4 regions of the Streptomyces sp. NPDC102270 genome follow, and region 1 is predicted to be linked to each of the others. Evidence: riboswitches for the same ligand, from Rfam matches in the RefSeq annotation. Region 1 holds a riboswitch; each other region holds the start of a gene.
The links. Region 1 has a riboswitch for cyclic di-AMP ahead of ACIRP7_RS04790 (transglycosylase family protein). Riboswitches for the same ligand answer to the same signal wherever they lie in the genome.
Positions count from the first base shown of each region.

Region 2: linked by a shared signal. The riboswitch ahead of ACIRP7_RS12595 (M23 family metallopeptidase) and the one ahead of ACIRP7_RS04790 (transglycosylase family protein) in region 1 are both predicted to bind cyclic di-AMP.
Region 3: linked by a shared signal. The riboswitch ahead of ACIRP7_RS23965 (peptidoglycan DD-metalloendopeptidase family protein) and the one ahead of ACIRP7_RS04790 (transglycosylase family protein) in region 1 are both predicted to bind cyclic di-AMP.
Region 4: linked by a shared signal. The riboswitch ahead of ACIRP7_RS09500 (transglycosylase SLT domain-containing protein) and the one ahead of ACIRP7_RS04790 (transglycosylase family protein) in region 1 are both predicted to bind cyclic di-AMP.

Region 1 covers NZ_JBIWLX010000002.1:413,790-417,472, reverse strand. The annotation lists gene eno (phosphopyruvate hydratase) at 1-788, opposite strand, end outside; gene ACIRP7_RS04790 (transglycosylase family protein) at 1,081-1,785, opposite strand; cyclic di-AMP (ydaO/yuaA leader) riboswitch at 1,789-1,956, opposite strand; gene ACIRP7_RS04785 (transglycosylase family protein) at 2,163-3,149, opposite strand; gene ACIRP7_RS04780 (cytochrome P450) at 3,341-3,683, opposite strand, start outside.
Region 2 covers NZ_JBIWLX010000005.1:486,041-489,723, reverse strand. The annotation lists gene ACIRP7_RS12605 (PrsW family intramembrane metalloprotease) at 1-66, shown strand, start outside; gene ACIRP7_RS12600 (aldo/keto reductase) at 83-1,033, opposite strand; gene ACIRP7_RS12595 (M23 family metallopeptidase) at 1,098-2,123, opposite strand; cyclic di-AMP (ydaO/yuaA leader) riboswitch at 2,135-2,292, opposite strand; tRNA gene ACIRP7_RS12590 (tRNA-Met) at 2,591-2,664, opposite strand; gene ACIRP7_RS12585 (hypothetical protein) at 2,928-3,194, shown strand; gene ACIRP7_RS12580 (histidine kinase) at 3,266-3,683, shown strand, end outside.
Region 3 covers NZ_JBIWLX010000011.1:108,290-111,972, reverse strand. The annotation lists gene ACIRP7_RS23970 (SGNH/GDSL hydrolase family protein) at 1-539, opposite strand, end outside; gene ACIRP7_RS23965 (peptidoglycan DD-metalloendopeptidase family protein) at 798-1,712, opposite strand; cyclic di-AMP (ydaO/yuaA leader) riboswitch at 1,717-1,878, opposite strand; gene ACIRP7_RS23960 (alpha-galactosidase) at 2,185-3,683, opposite strand, start outside.
Region 4 covers NZ_JBIWLX010000004.1:362,782-366,464, forward strand. The annotation lists gene ACIRP7_RS09495 (polyprenyl synthetase family protein) at 1-857, opposite strand, end outside; cyclic di-AMP (ydaO/yuaA leader) riboswitch at 1,382-1,554, shown strand; gene ACIRP7_RS09500 (transglycosylase SLT domain-containing protein) at 1,560-2,042, shown strand; gene ACIRP7_RS09505 (HAD family hydrolase) at 2,046-2,858, opposite strand; gene ACIRP7_RS09510 (LacI family DNA-binding transcriptional regulator) at 3,165-3,683, opposite strand, start outside.

The DNA of each region.
Region 1 (3,683 bases):
CGGGACTTGCCCTCGAACTCGTACTTGCCGTCCTTGTAGAACTCCGACGCGGCGACGTCGAGCGCGAGCGCGATCTGCTCGCCGGGGACGTAGCCGGCCTGCTTGATGGCCTCGATGATGAGGTCGAGCGCGGCGCGGTTGGACTCCAGGTTCGGGGCGAAGCCGCCCTCGTCGCCCAGGCCGGTGGACAGGCCCTTGGTCTTCAGCACCTTCTTGAGGGTGTGGTAGACCTCGGCGCCCCAGCGCAGGGCCTCGGAGAAGGACTCCGCGCCGATCGGGGCGATCATGAACTCCTGGATGTCCACGTTGGAGTCGGCGTGCGAGCCGCCGTTCAGGATGTTCATCATCGGCACCGGCAGCAGGTGCGCGTTCGGGCCGCCCAGGTAGCGGAAGAGCGGGAGGTCGCTGGCCTCGGAGGCGGCGTGGGCGACGGCGAGCGAGACGCCGAGGATGGCGTTGGCGCCGAGGGAGCCCTTGTTGTCGGTGGCGTCCAGGTCGAACATCGCCTGGTCGATCAGACGCTGCTCGGTGGCGTCGTAGCCGACCAGCTCCGGGCCGATCTGCTCGATGACGGCCAGCACGGCCTTCTCGACACCCTTGCCGTGGTAGCGGTTCGGGTCACCGTCACGGAGCTCGATGGCCTCGAACGCGCCCGTGGAGGCGCCGGAGGGAACGGCGGCACGACCGGTGCTGCCGTCGTCGAGGCCGACCTCGACCTCGACCGTGGGGTTGCCTCGGGAGTCCAGGATTTCCCGGGCTACGACGACGTCGATGGACGGCACGAGCATCTCCTTCTTGGGATGTGACACGGTCCGCCGGGACCGCGGTGGGTTCTGCGAGACCGAGCCTAACCGGCTCCGGGGGTTCGGCCACCGTGTGGACCGCCCCCTGGACAGAACCGAGAGTAAATTGTTTCTGAACTGAACAAAGACATGCCTCGACGGGGCATGAAAAGCCCCGCCCCGGTGCGTACGGGGGAAGACGCACCGGAGCGGGGAGCCCGTGGGGACGGGGGGTGACCCTCACGAGGCCTTCATCCTGAAGGACACGGTTGTGAGGGCGCTGTGGTTCAGCTGGGTCCTACTTGAGGTGCAGCTGCTGACCCGGGTAGATGAAGTCCGCGTCGGTGATGATGTCCTTGTTCAGCTTGAACAGCTTCTGCCAGCCGCCCTTGACCTTGTGCTTCTCGGCGATCGAGCTGAGGGTGTCACCCTTGACGACCTTGTACTCGCCGTCGCCCTTCTTGACCTTCTTGCCGGTCGGGGTGGTGACGGTCTTCTTGGCGGCCGGACGGTCCGCCGAACGCGAGGCGCTCTGCTTCTCGGTCGAACGGCTGCTCGTGTTCGAGGAGCTGGAGTTCGAGGAGCTGGAGTTCGAGGAGCTGGAGGAGGACGAGCTGCCGCCGCTGTAGCCGGCGCTGGACAGGCCCTTGCCGCAGACCGGCCAGGCACCCTTGCCCTGGGAGGCGAGGACCTTCTCGGCGACGGCGATCTGCTGGGACTTGCTGGCCTGGTTGGCCTGCGCGGCGTACTGCGTGCCGCCGTACGCGGCCCAGGTGGAGGCCGAGAACTGCAGGCCGCCGTAGTAACCGTTGCCGGTGTTGATGGACCAGTTGCCGCCGGACTCGCACTGGGCGACGGTGTCCCACTCGGAGGCGGTGGCGGCGGAGGCGTTGCCGGCCGCCATCAGCGGGGCGGCGATGGCGACACCGGTGACACCGGCAAGCGCGGCGGCACGGGTGGCCTTGGACGGACGACGGTGCTTGCCCTTACCGGAAAACAGCATGGTGGATCCCCTCACCGACGCCTGCGAGGTGAGCTGTCGGGTTCGGGCCGGTTGAGTTGCCCGGCCGCACATCTCGCGATGCGCGGCTTCACCCCAAGCCGGTCCAGCGTGAACTGCTGGGCCCGGCACTTACCTTGGGTCCCCCGCTCCTGCCTACGGCGCTTGACGCGACGACTGTTCCCGTACGGCCGCTGGCAGGATTCGGCGTTGCGACAGACGGGGCTCGGGTTGCCGAGCGGTCACGACCGTAGACACGCGCTCGGCGGAATTTCAAAGACGATCAGGGCTTCTGAGACTCATCCCACACTTTCACTAAAGTGGACATTCAGTGGCGAAGTGTGACGTGAACTCCCGCTGTTTTTCAGGCCTTTTCAGCCCTATTCAACCCCTGTGTCGAGGGTCTGACCGGCGACGATGCCGCTCGGGTCGGCCCCGATGCGGTCCTTGTTCTCGGCATAGAGGGCACGCCATCCGCCGTCGAGGCCAAGGGAGTCGGCGATGGAGGCGAGCGAGTCGCCCTCCTGGACGGTGTAGGTGCCCGCGGCATGCCGGCCGGCCGGGGAGGAGGCTGTGCTCTTCGTCGCACTCTCCTCGGCGCTGCCGCCGCGGTGCTTGCCGGAACCGAGGGCGCCGACGTCCACGAGGGCCGAAGAGCTGCCCTGCTGCCACGACTTGTCCGCTTCGTCCTCTTCCGGGCTCACCACGGGCGAGCTGTCGGAAGGCTGTGCGTCCTCCGCGGTGGAGTCCCCGGAAGGCGAAGAGTTCTTTTTGCCCGACTTGGCGGAACTGTCGCCATTGGAGGCGGTGGCCGACGGCGAGGGAGTGGCGGACGAACCGTCCAGCGCGCCGAGCAGACCGGAAGACTCCCCGGCGCCCGACGAGTCGGAGGAACCGGACGAGCCGGATGAACCGGATGATGCCGACGAGTCGGACGCCGAGGGCGAGGGCGTCTCGCTCCCCACCCCCGTGTCCACGTCGGCCGCACTCGAGTCCTTGCTGAGACCGCCGAGCAGACCGCAGGTGGGCCAGGCGGCGATGCCCTGGTCCGCGAGGAGCTTCTCGGCCACGGCTATCTGCTGGTTGCGGCTGGCCAGGTCCGCCGTCTCGGCGTATTCGAGGCCGCCGTACTTCTCCCAGTTCTCCTGGGACATCTGGAGGCCGCCGTAGTAGCCGTTGGCGTCGTTGGCGCTCCAGGAGCCGCCGCTCTCGCACTCCGCGACCCGGTCCCAGGTGGTGCCGGTGGCGGCGCTCGCTCCGGTCGCTCCGAGCAGTGGGATCGCGATGGCAGAGCCCGTCACACCGGCCGCCACGAGGAGAGCGGGAGCCTGACGGGGGCGACGGTGACGACCGTTCCCGGAGAGCATGAGGGGACCTTTCCCGAGACAGCAAATACCGGCGCGGCGAGTGGTGCGGGGCACCGCGCTGGTCCGTGAACGTATAGGGGTTCGATCACTTGTCACAAGTTAATGCCGCGTAGATCACGTGAGGATCACAAACTTGAGGACTCGTCATGTTTACCCGCTCCATGCGGGGACAGGACGGGCCTCTCGGCCGATTACCGGACGGGCGTGAACTCCACGGGCAAAGTGCGCAGTCCACGCATGATGAGCCCCCCGCGCCACCGCAAATCAGCCGAATCGACCGCCAGTTGGAGATCCGGGAGACGGGTGAGGAGGGTGGCGATCGCGGTCTGGCCCTCCAGGCGGGCGAGCGGGGCACCGAGGCAGTAGTGGATGCCGTGGCCGTAACCGAGGTGCTGATTGTCACGGCGGGACAGATCGAGCACGTCGGGGTCGGCGAACCGCTCCGGATCCCGGTCCGCGGCGGCGAGTACGACGAGCACCGGGTCACCGGCGGCGATGTCCTGCCCGCCGATCCGCAGGGGTTCCGTGGCGAAC
Region 2 (3,683 bases), on a different contig from region 1:
GCCCAGCCGACGCCTCCGGTCCACCCGGCGGTGCCGTACCCCGCCTACAACCCGTACCGCACATAGACCGTGCGGCGGAGGGTCAGGCCGACGCCTCCGTCAGGCGCGTCAGCTCCTCCTCCGTCAGGGTCAGGTCGGCCACGCCCAGCAGCGCCGGCAGCTGTTCCACCGTGCGGGCTGACGCGATCGGGGCCGCGACCGTCGGCTGGGCGGCGAGCCAGGCGAGGGCGACCGTGGCGACCGGGACGGTGTGGGACTCGGCGATGTCGTCGAGCGCCGCGAGGACCTTGCGGCCGCGTTCGGTGTCCAGGTGCTTGCCGGCGCCCGTGGCCCGCGCACTGTCGACCGTCGTACCGGGGCGGTACTTGCCGGTGAGGAACCCGGAGGCGAGGGCGTAGTACGGGACCGCGGCGAGGCCCTCCCGGGCCGCGAGCGCCTCCAGTTCACCCTCGTACGTGTCGCGCGAGACCAGGTTGTAATGGGGCTGGAGAGCGACATAGCGCGCGAGGCCCTCGCGGTCGGAGAAGGCGAGGGACTCCGCGAGGCGCGCGGCGGAGATGTTGGAGGCGCCGATCGCCCGCACCTTGCCCGCCTTCACCAGTTCGTCCAGCGCGCCGATGATCTCCTCGACCGGCACCTCGGTCTTGTCGAAGTGGGTGTAGTACAGGTCGATGTGGTCGGTGCCCAGGCGCTTCAGGGAGGCGTCGGCGGCGGCCTTGATGTTCGCCGCCGACAGGCCCTGGTACTGCGGGTGCTGGCTGACCTTCGTGGCGATGACGACGTCGTCACGGTTGCCGCGGGCCGCCAGCCACTTGCCGATGACTGCCTCGGACTCGCCGCCGGAGTTTCCCTCGGCCCACGACGAGTACGAGTCGGCCGTGTCGACGAAGTTGCCGCCGGCCGCGTTGTACGCGTCGAGAACGTCGAAGGAGGTGGCCTCGTCGGCGGTCCAGCCGAAGACGTTGCCGCCGAGGGTGAGCGGAAAGACCTCGAGGTCGGAGGAACCGAGCTTGCGAAGCGGAGAAGAAGTCATGTCCTACGTCAACGCAAGCACCGGACCCCGGTCTTCCGCCACGGCCGCAAAATCGCCGTAAACCTCAGGGAGTGAGCCCCTTGCCGCGCAGCCACGCCATCGGGTCGATCCCGTCGGCCGAGCCGTTCGGGTGGACCTCCAGGTGCAGGTGCGCGCCGGTCACGTTGCCCGTGGCGCCCACGCGGCCGATGACGTCACCGGTGCCGACCTTCTGGCCGACGCTGACGCTGATCGAGGACTGGTGGCAGAACCACAGCTCGGTGCCGTCGTCGAGGGTGAGGATCGTGCGGTAGCCGTAGGAACCGGCCCAGCCGGCCTCGGTGATGGTGCCGCTGTGGATCGCCTTGATCAGCGTGCCCGTGGGAGCGGCGAAGTCGAGGCCCGTGTGGTAACCGGAGGACCACAGCGAACCGGCCTGACCGAAGGTCCCGGTGATGGTGTACGACGAGGTCGGCAGCGTGTACTGCTTGGCGAGCTCGGCCAGGCGCGCGGCCTCGGCCTTCTTCGCGGCCGCCTCCTCCGCCTTCTTCTTCGCGGCGGCGGCCTTCTCCTGGGCTTCCTTCTCCGCCTTGGCGGCGGCCGCGTCGGCCTCCTTCTCGGCGGCGTCCGCGATGGCCTGGGCGTCCTTGGTGTCGAGCTGGTCCTGCTGCAGCTCGGCCTGGGCCAGGATGCGCGAGCGCAGCGCCTCACCGGCGTCCGAGGTGCCCTTGGCGGTGTCGGCGGTGGTGGCGCCGACGCTGCTGAAGGCGCTCGTGTCGTCCGCGGCGGGGGCCGAGTCGTCCGAGATGAGCGAGCCCACGTTGGGCAGGTCGGGCATGGAGATGGAGACCGGCGGCTTGCCGGTGTTGGCGCTGGCCATCCCGCCGGCGCTGACGGCGGCTATGACACCGACGCCCAGAACGGTGGAGCTACGGGCGAACCCTCCGCCACGCTGCTTGGCGACGCGATGCCGGCCTCGTACGGGAGCGAGGGAGTCCGCGGTGGGGTTCCACTCGCCGAGCGGGGCCTCGTCGTCGGCACGGTAGCCGCCGTATACGAGGGTGTCGCTCGGGACGTACGGCGCCTCGGGGGCAGGCGGGTTGAACGCCACGTGGGCGCGCTCCTTTCCTTCCTTCTCGCCTACCGGGTTAGCTGACGGGTTCGGAGCAGGAAGGTCTCCTACGCGCGTATACCGACCGTGCTGCCACGGTGGCGTACGAGCGATTCACCCCAAGTTGGTGGTTCCCCGGTTCCCTTGCGGGATTCGGCGCATGAGCACGGAGCCGTCTCTTGTGACGGCTGGGACGACCGCGCTGCGTTATCGAACGTTAATAGACGCGGGGGCCCGATTCCAAGCTGTTCCGCTTGATCATTAACGAAATCACGCTGGACTTACGGCCCATGAACGCCTAAAAACGGGCGAGTTGACCTTCACTCAAGCCCCACACGGACATTGACGGTATGTCAGCTGTAACGCGGAGGGCGGTCACGCGCTCACCCCGCGTCACATCACGTCACGAAGGGGAAAACACTCAGGGCCGGAGTCCAGTGAACTGGACTCCGGCCCTGAGCCGTGAGTAGCGGGGACAGGATTTGAACCTGCGACCTCTGGGTTATGAGCCCAGCGAGCTACCGAGCTGCTCCACCCCGCGTCGTTGTGTAACCAGCATACGTCATCCGGAGAGTGGTCCACGCCAGGGTTGTTCTCGCCGCCGCACACCCCGGTGGGCGCGGTCCCGGCGACATGGGCGGTCGCCGCGGCGATGGCGTCCGCGGGCTCCCTCTCCCGTACGGCGGCCGGTGTGCAGCAGGGCGGCGGTGTGCCCGGGGCCCAGGCGGCCGGGTGTGGCGCAGGTCCGATCCGCCTGCCGGGAGCGGCGTACCGTGGCGCCCCTCACCAAACCAGGAGGGGACCATGGCGGCAGCCGACGAGCGACCGGTGGAGATCGGCGAGCGGGACATCCCGCTCTCCGGCGGGCGAACGCTGCGGGTGACGGAGTTCGGCAACGGCGGCATCCGGCTGGCGGTGCGGGCCGGCTCGCCCTATGTGGTGACGAGCCTGGAGCAGTTCCACGACGGGACCGTGCTGAAGCTCTCTCCCGGCCGTGAAGGGTCCAACGCCCACAGGAACTGGGTGCGGGACCAGGGCCATGGCGAGAGCGAGGACGGCGGCGGGGAGTGATCCTCGTCCGGGCCCCGATGGTGTAGCGGGCTACACCGTGCGCCCGGGGCCGTTCGTCTAGCGTGAGCCGCATGTGGAAGTCGGTGCAGCGTGCGGCGGTGGCGACCGTGCATCTGGTCGTGGCCGCGGCGATGTGCTTCGGCATGTACCTCTTCATCACCGTGCTGCTGATCGCCGCCATCGGCACGGTCGCCGTGGTCGGCTGCTGGCTGCTGCCCGAGGCCGTGCTGCTGATACGGCGGATCGCCGGCGCCAAGCGGAACCTGACCACCCTGTGGACGGGCCGGGAGATCCCCGAGGCGTACACACCGATGACCGGCACCCTGCGTGAACGGCTGCGCATCTCGGTGCGGGATCCCGGCACGCTCAGGGACCTCCGCTGGATGCTCGCCTACTATCTCTACGGCGCCCTCCTCGCCCTCGCCCTCCCGCTGTGGCCCCTCGGCCTGGTCGTCGACGGCGTGTGGGCCGGGGCGCTGCGCCGCGCCC
Region 3 (3,683 bases), on a different contig from region 1:
GTGTGCCCCTCAGGGGAGAGATGCAGCCGGTCGCCGTCCCAGGCCCGCCGGTCCTGGATGGTCTTCAGGGACCACAGGTCGAGCACCGGGCACCCGTACCGGTCGGCGACGGCCCGCACATGTCCGTTGTACGTGGCGATCTTGCCGCGCAGATGCTTGAGCACGGGCACACCACGGGTGTCGAAGCCGGTCGTCACCATGACGGTGCCGCACGCCTGCGTGAGCCGGGCCACGGCCCGCTCGAAGCGTTCGGCGACCTCGTCGGGGTCGGTACCGGGCCGGAGGATGTCGTTGCCGCCGGCGCAGAACGACACCAGGTCCGGTGCCAGTTCGACGGCCTGCGGAAGCTGGTCCTCGACGATCTGGTCGAGGAGCTTCCCGCGTACGGCGAGATTGCTGTACCTGAAATCGCCCTCGGGCCGCCGGTCCGCGAGAAGCACCGCGAACCGGTCGGCCCAGCCGACGAACGCCCCGTCGGGGCCGAGGTCGCCGACGCCCTCGGTGAAGCTGTCCCCCACCGCCACGTACGACCCGATCACTGAGCTGCTGTCGTTCTTCGAATCGTCTGCCACAGCCGTTCATGATTCACCTTCGAATGTGACCTACGCGACCGTAAGAAGAGCTTGACGGGCGGTGAGATAAGCCACTCCTAAAGTGTTGGCCAAACCAGGAATAGGCCCATCATCAGGAATGTTGACGTTGCGACCGCCACAAGAACGCAACGAAGTGATCATGAGGAAACACCGGAGGCCGGACCCGGGGATCGGGGTCCGGCCTCCGGTGGCACAGGAGGATCGTCAGCCGACGGCGACACCCTTCGAGCGGAGGTAGGCGACGGGGTCCACGTCGGAGCCGTAGTCCGGCGTCGTGCGGATCTCGAAGTGCAGGTGCGGGCCGGTGACGTTGCCGGTCGCGCCGGAGAGGCCGATCTGCTGGCCCTCGGTCACGGTCTGGCCGGCCGAGACGGAGAGCTGGGACAGGTGGGCGTACTGCGCGTAGTAGCCGTCGTTCAGCTTGATGACGACCTGGTTGCCGTAGGCGCCGCCCCAACCCGCGGAGACGACCGTGCCCGCGGCCACGGCCTTGAGCGAGGTGCCGGTCGGGACGACGAAGTCGACGCCGGTGTGGTAGCCGCTGGACCACATGCTGCCCGCCACGCGGTAGCCGGTGCCGATCGTGGCGCCGGTGACCGGAAGGGTGTAGCCGCTGGAGCTGGTGGTGGCGGCGCTCTGGGTGGCGGCCGTCGAGTTCGAGGAGGACTTCTTCGACTCGGCCTTCTCGGTCTTCGCCGAGGACGAAGCAGAGGACTCGGTCTTCGTCGTGCTCGTCCTGGCCTTCTTGCCGATCGAGAGCTTCAGACCGGGATGGATCAGCGACGGGTCGTCTCCGATCGCCGAACGGTTGTCGGCGTACAGCTTCTTCCAACCACCGCTGACGTTCTGCTCATCAGCGATCTTCGAAAGATAGTCGCCGACGCGCACCGAATAGGTGCGCACTGTCGAGGTCTTCTTCGCGGCCGTCTTTTCGGCGGACTTCTGCGCGACCGGAAGCGACTGAACGGCCTTTTCCGACACGGACTGGGGAGTGGCGGCGTGCGCGCCGGTGGCCCCCATGAGCGGGAGGGCGAGCGCGGCGCCCCCGGTTCCGGCGACGGCTATCGAACGGGTGAAGCGCTGGGACTTCGGACGGCGGTGCTTACCCTTCGCGGGCATGACGAATTCCTCTCCGGCGCCTGCGAGGTGAGCTGTCGGGTGCGGGCTGGAGATGCCCGGACGCGCCTGGACGCGCCTTAACCCCAAGCCGTTCCGGAGACCGGAACAGGCGGTTTTACCTGTGGGTCCCCCGCTCCTGCCTTGCACGGGTGGGTGAGTGTGGGGAATCCGCTCGGCGGCAGGATTGGGCGTCCGACCGGATCGGGGGTGAACGTAAGCGAGCAAGACGCAAAGGGACAAGTGAAGGGTTCCCTTTGCCTGCGTTCCCATTGATCCCGTATGAGAATTACCGGTCACCCTGCGTGAATCGGACGCCCTTCTCCCGACCCGAATCCCCTTGGAAAACCTGCGAATTACGTGAACATGACGGGCGACACACCGTCACGGATATGACGCTGCTCACGTCACGAATTCACAGGAACCCTCAAACCGAAAGGAGTTGGGAGAGAACCTGCCAATTCGGGCACAAGCCCTAGATGCGACGCAGTCGGATAACCGTCGCATCGAGGTCGCCGCGCAAACCGGTACGAAGTCCGTGATGAAGCAATACGGCACCTCGGTGCACTTCGCCCGTTTCGAGGCATTCGTACGACACTGTCGGGTCGAGCCCGCGCAGCCGCAGCGAGGGGACGGGCTCGCCGTACTTCTGCGCCTGCAGCCAGGCGAGGACGACGGTCTCGTCCCCGAGGAGGTACTGCACCGCGCTCAGCCCGCCCTGCGGAGGCCGAAGCCGGTACAGGTCGCCGCGCTGCACCACAGGCCGGATCTCCTTGTAGAGACCCACCCACCGAGCGGCTTCGGCGAGCTCCTCCTCGGTCCACTCCGCGAGGTCCCCGCCGACCCCCAGCACCCCGGCCATCGCGCTGACGAACCGGAATCGCAGCGAGCTCACCCGGTCGTTGAGCTGGGTGTTGGGACTGTCGGTCACCCACGCGGCCATCACACGCGCGGGATGGATCTGGCTGAAGCCGTGCTGGATGGCGAGCCGGTCGAGCGGGTCGGTGTTGTCCGAGGTCCACACCTGGTCGGTGCGGCTGAGCACCCCGAGGTCGATCCGGCCGCCGCCCCCCGAGCACGACTCGAAGGCCACGCCCGGGTGGGCCTCCCGCAACCGGTCCAAGAGGGTGTAGAAGCCGCGTACATGGTCCACCCACAGGCGCTGCGGGTAGGACTCACCGGGCCAGCCCGTGTCCGTGAAGCAGCGGTTGAAGTCCCACTTCACATAGTCGATCGGGGCCGAGGAGAGGAGAGCGTCGAGCTGCTCCCACAGGTACTCCTGGACGTCCTCGCGCGCGAGGTTCAGTACGAGCTGGTTGCGGAACTCCGTCCGCTTCCGTCCCGTCTGGTACTGCACCCAGTCCGGGTGGGCGCGGTACAGCTCGCTGTCAGGATTGATCATCTCCGGCTCGACCCAGATGCCGAACTGCATGCCGAGGGTGCGCACGTAGTCGGCGAGCGGCTTGAGGCCGGCGGGGAAGCGGTCGGGGTTGGGCGTCCAGTCGCCGAGCCCGGCCCGGTCGCTGGTGCGGGCACCGAACCAGCCGTCGTCGACCACGAACAGCTCGACGCCCATCGCCGCGGCCCGCCGGGCCAGGGTGCGCTGCTGCTCCTCGGAGATGTCGAAGTTCGTGGCCTCCCAGGAGTTGAACAGCACGGGCCGGTCCTGGTCCGCGTGCGGGATGACGTGGGCCCGCTGGTAGGCGTGCCAGGTGCGGCTCGCGCCGCCGAAGCCGCCGTCGCTCCAGAGTCCGGCGAAGACGGGTGTCGTGAAGGACTCCCCGGCCGCCAGCCGGAACAGACCCGAGTCGTCGTATCCGGCGCCGCCGGTGATCTGTACGCGCGCGTCGGGCAGTTGCGCCACGGCGATCCGCCAGGACCCCGACCAGCCGAGGGCGACGCCGTAGACCTCGCCGTGCTCCTCGGTGGCGTCGGTGTCGAGGGCGACCCACGGCAGGTGCTGGTGCCCGGTGT
Region 4 (3,683 bases), on a different contig from region 1:
GCCAGCGCCTCCGCGAGCCGGGCGTCGTCCGTGAGGTCGGAGTCGAGCAGCTCGCACAGGGCGATGTCCTCGGCAAGGCCGAGCCGGGCGGCCCGCTCCCGCAGCCGCAGCACGGGCATCGTGGGGATGCCCTCGCGCAGGTCGGTGCCCGGCGTCTTGCCGGACTCGCGGGAGTCGGAGGCGATGTCCAGCACGTCGTCGGCGAGCTGGAAGGCGACACCGAGGCGCTCGCCGTACTGGGTCAGGACGTCCACGACGGTCTCGTCGGCGCCCGACATCATGGCCCCGAAGCGGCACGAGACCGCGACCAGGGAGCCCGTCTTGCCGCCGAGCACGTCGAGGTAGTGCTCGACCGGATCGCGGCCGTCCTGCGGCCCGGCCGTCTCCAGGATCTGGCCGGTGACCAGGCGCTCGAACGCCTCCGACTGCACCCGGACCGCCTCGGGCCCGAGGTCGGCCAGGATGTGCGAGGCGCGCGCGAACAGGAAGTCGCCCGTCAGCACGGCCACCGAGTTGCCCCAGCGGGTGTTGGCGCTGTCGACGCCCCGCCTGACCTCGGCCTCGTCCATGACGTCGTCGTGGTAAAGGGTCGCGAGGTGGGTCAGCTCCACCACTACGGCGGACGGCACCAGGCCCGGCGCATAGGGGTCACCGAACTGGGCGGCGAGCATCACGAGCAACGGCCGAAACCGCTTTCCGCCCGCTCGCACCAGGTGCTGGGCGGCCTCCGTGATGAAGGGGACCTCGCTCTTGGTGGCCTCGAGCAGTCCCTCCTCGACAGCCGTCAATCCGGCCTGGACATCGGCTTCCAGAGCCTGGTCCCGCACGCTCAGCCCGAACGGCCCGACGACGGTCACGAGGGGTCTCCTGTCTGCTGGTGTCTACTGGCGGTCACACGGAATGTCGATAGGTCGCTGCCATCACTCAAGTCAGCGTATCCGGTCACCTTTGGATCACCGATAGCGCCCGCCCCGTCCATGCCGGGCGGTATCGGATCACGGCCGGTATGTTTTCGATCATCTGATAAGAACAAATATCTACCGACTTGTACGGAATCGGCCGCCATTGCGGGACGGGCGCGGGAGCAGCGAATCCCACGGGCTGCCGGTTGAACATGAGTTGAGACTTCTTGCCCCTTTTGCACCCCTTGCACTCCAGTGTGACTTGACCCACTTGTGCTGGTGAACCGGCATGAAACCGGAATGCACTGATCCGCCTTTGCCCGTGCGCGAGTTGAGGCTTGGCGAACGCAAAGGATCAAGTACCTCAAATGCCTCCTACCAAGGTCAATAGGCACCTCATGTGAATTCGCCACTTGTTCCGGACATGTGCTCTCGCATACGTTCCCGGCCTGTCGGGCGGACGCCGAATCCTGCCACCGCCCGTACACCCACCGAGAACCATGGCAGGAGCGGGGGAACCAGGTTGACCGCCGGACCGGGCGTCTTCGGACATACCGGCACGGCTTGGGGTGAAGTCACGCCTTTCGTAGGCGTGGCCGGGCATCTCCCGCCCGAACCCGACAGCTCACCTCGCAGGCGACGGAGAGGAACTTCACCATGTCCGCTGCCGCTCAGCACCGACGTACCCGCACCAGCCGTCTCGTCCGCAAGCTCGCCGTCGCCGGCACCGGGGCCGCCGTACTCGCGCTCCCCCTCATCGGCGCCACCACCGCGTCCGCGGCCACCCCGACCGTGCAGACCGCGACCACGCTCGGCTACTCCAACACCCTCGACGGCTGGATCCGGGCCTCCCTCGCCGTCATGGCGGAGCACGGGATTCCCGGCTCCTACGACGGCATCTACCGCAACGTCATCCGCGAGTCCTCCGGCAACCCCTACGCCATCAACCTCTGGGACTCCAACGCGGTGGCCGGCACGCCCTCCAAGGGCCTGCTCCAGGTGATCGACCCGACCTTCAACGCGTACCACGTGGCCAACACCTCGTGGGACCCGTACGACCCGGTGGCCAACATCACCGCGGCCTGCAACTACGCGGCCCAGCGGTACGGGTCCATCGACAACGTGTTTGGCGCGTACTAGGAACTACGCCGCACGGAACAGTCTTTCGAGGACGACGGCGACGCCGTCGTCCTCGTTCGACAGGGTCACCTCGTCGGCCACGCCCCTGAGTTCGGGGTGGGCGTTGGCCATCGCCACACCACGGGCCGCCCAGTCGAACATGGGGATGTCGTTGGGCATGTCCCCGAAGGCGATCGTCACCTCGGGGCCCAGACCCAGGTGCCGGGCGGCCAGCGCGAGGCCGGTCGCCTTGGTGACGCCGCATGGCTGGAGTTCGACGGTCCCGGGCCCCGACATGGTGACCGTCGCCAGCGAGCTCACCACCGCACGCGCCGTGACCGCCAACTCGTCGTCGGACAGGTAGGGATGGCGCAGCAACACCTTGCTGATCGGCTCGCACCACAGGTCGTCGCGCCTGCCCACCCGTACGGCGGGCAGGGTCGGGTGGGGCATCAGATAGCCGGGCTCGATGAGCGTGAGCCCCTCGACACCGTCCTGGTCCACGGCCGCGTACACCTGCCCGACCTCGGCCTCGATCTTGCCGAGCGCGGTCTCGGCCAGCTCCCGGTCCAGGGTCACCGACCAGAGCAGCCGGTCCGCGCCGGCGTCGTACACCTGCGCGCCCTGTCCGCACACCGCGAGCCCCGTACTGCCGAGGTCGTCGAGCAGGGACCGCACTCTGGGCGCCGGCCGTCCCGTCACGACGAGATGCCGGGCTCCACTCTCCGCCACCTTCGCGAGCGCGGCCAGCGACCGGTCCGAGACGGTGTCGTCGGCGCGGAGCAGCGTGCCGTCCAGGTCGGTGGCGATGAGTGAATATGCGGTGGAGGCGGCCATGATCAGAGAATACGGATGGTTGGCCCCCGCGACTCGACGCGAACCGGACGGCTCCTGCTTTCACATCCGTTGACGGCAGTTCCGGTTCCGGGGGTGCGGCGGCGCGGGACGGCCCGCCGGTATGCGCCACGAGACCGGGCAGGCCGGGCCGGGGCATGTCCGTTGCGGCTCCGCCCTGTTGACGCGGCGGCTGGACAGGGAGCGGTGCGCAACGGCCGGGCCGCCGTGCGCCGCGTCACCATGCCTCGCCTCGCCCCCACCTGCGTCGTGCGGGCGCCCGCCACCGCACCGCGCCTCGGCGGAGCGCTACGCGGAGTCCCGTACCACCAGTTCCGTGGGGAGGATCACTCCGGCCGTGTCCTCGCCCGCGATCTGGGCCAGCAGCATGCGGACCATCTCGGCGCTGATGCGGTCGAAGGGCTGGCGCATGGTGGTGAGGGCGGGGGTGATGGCGGTGGCCGCCGGGGAGTCGTCGAAGCCGCCGACTGCGATGTCCTCCGGGACCGAACGCCCGGCCTGCTGAAGGACGCCCACGACCCCGAGGGCCATGAGGTCCGAGGCGACGAACACCGCGTCCAGGTCCGGGGCCTGGGCCAGCAGTCGGCGGGCCGCCCGTTCACCGCCGCTGCGCCGGAAGTCGCCCTCGACGACGAGCGCCGGGTCGTAGGGCAGGCCCGCCTCGGCGAGGACATCCCGGTAGCCACCGAGGCGGTCGGGGCCGCCCGGCATGTCCAGCGGCCCGGTGACCATGCCGATGCGGCGGCGGCCGCCCGCGAGGAGATGGCGGACCATGTCCTGCGCGCCCTCCCGGTCGGCGGCGGCCAC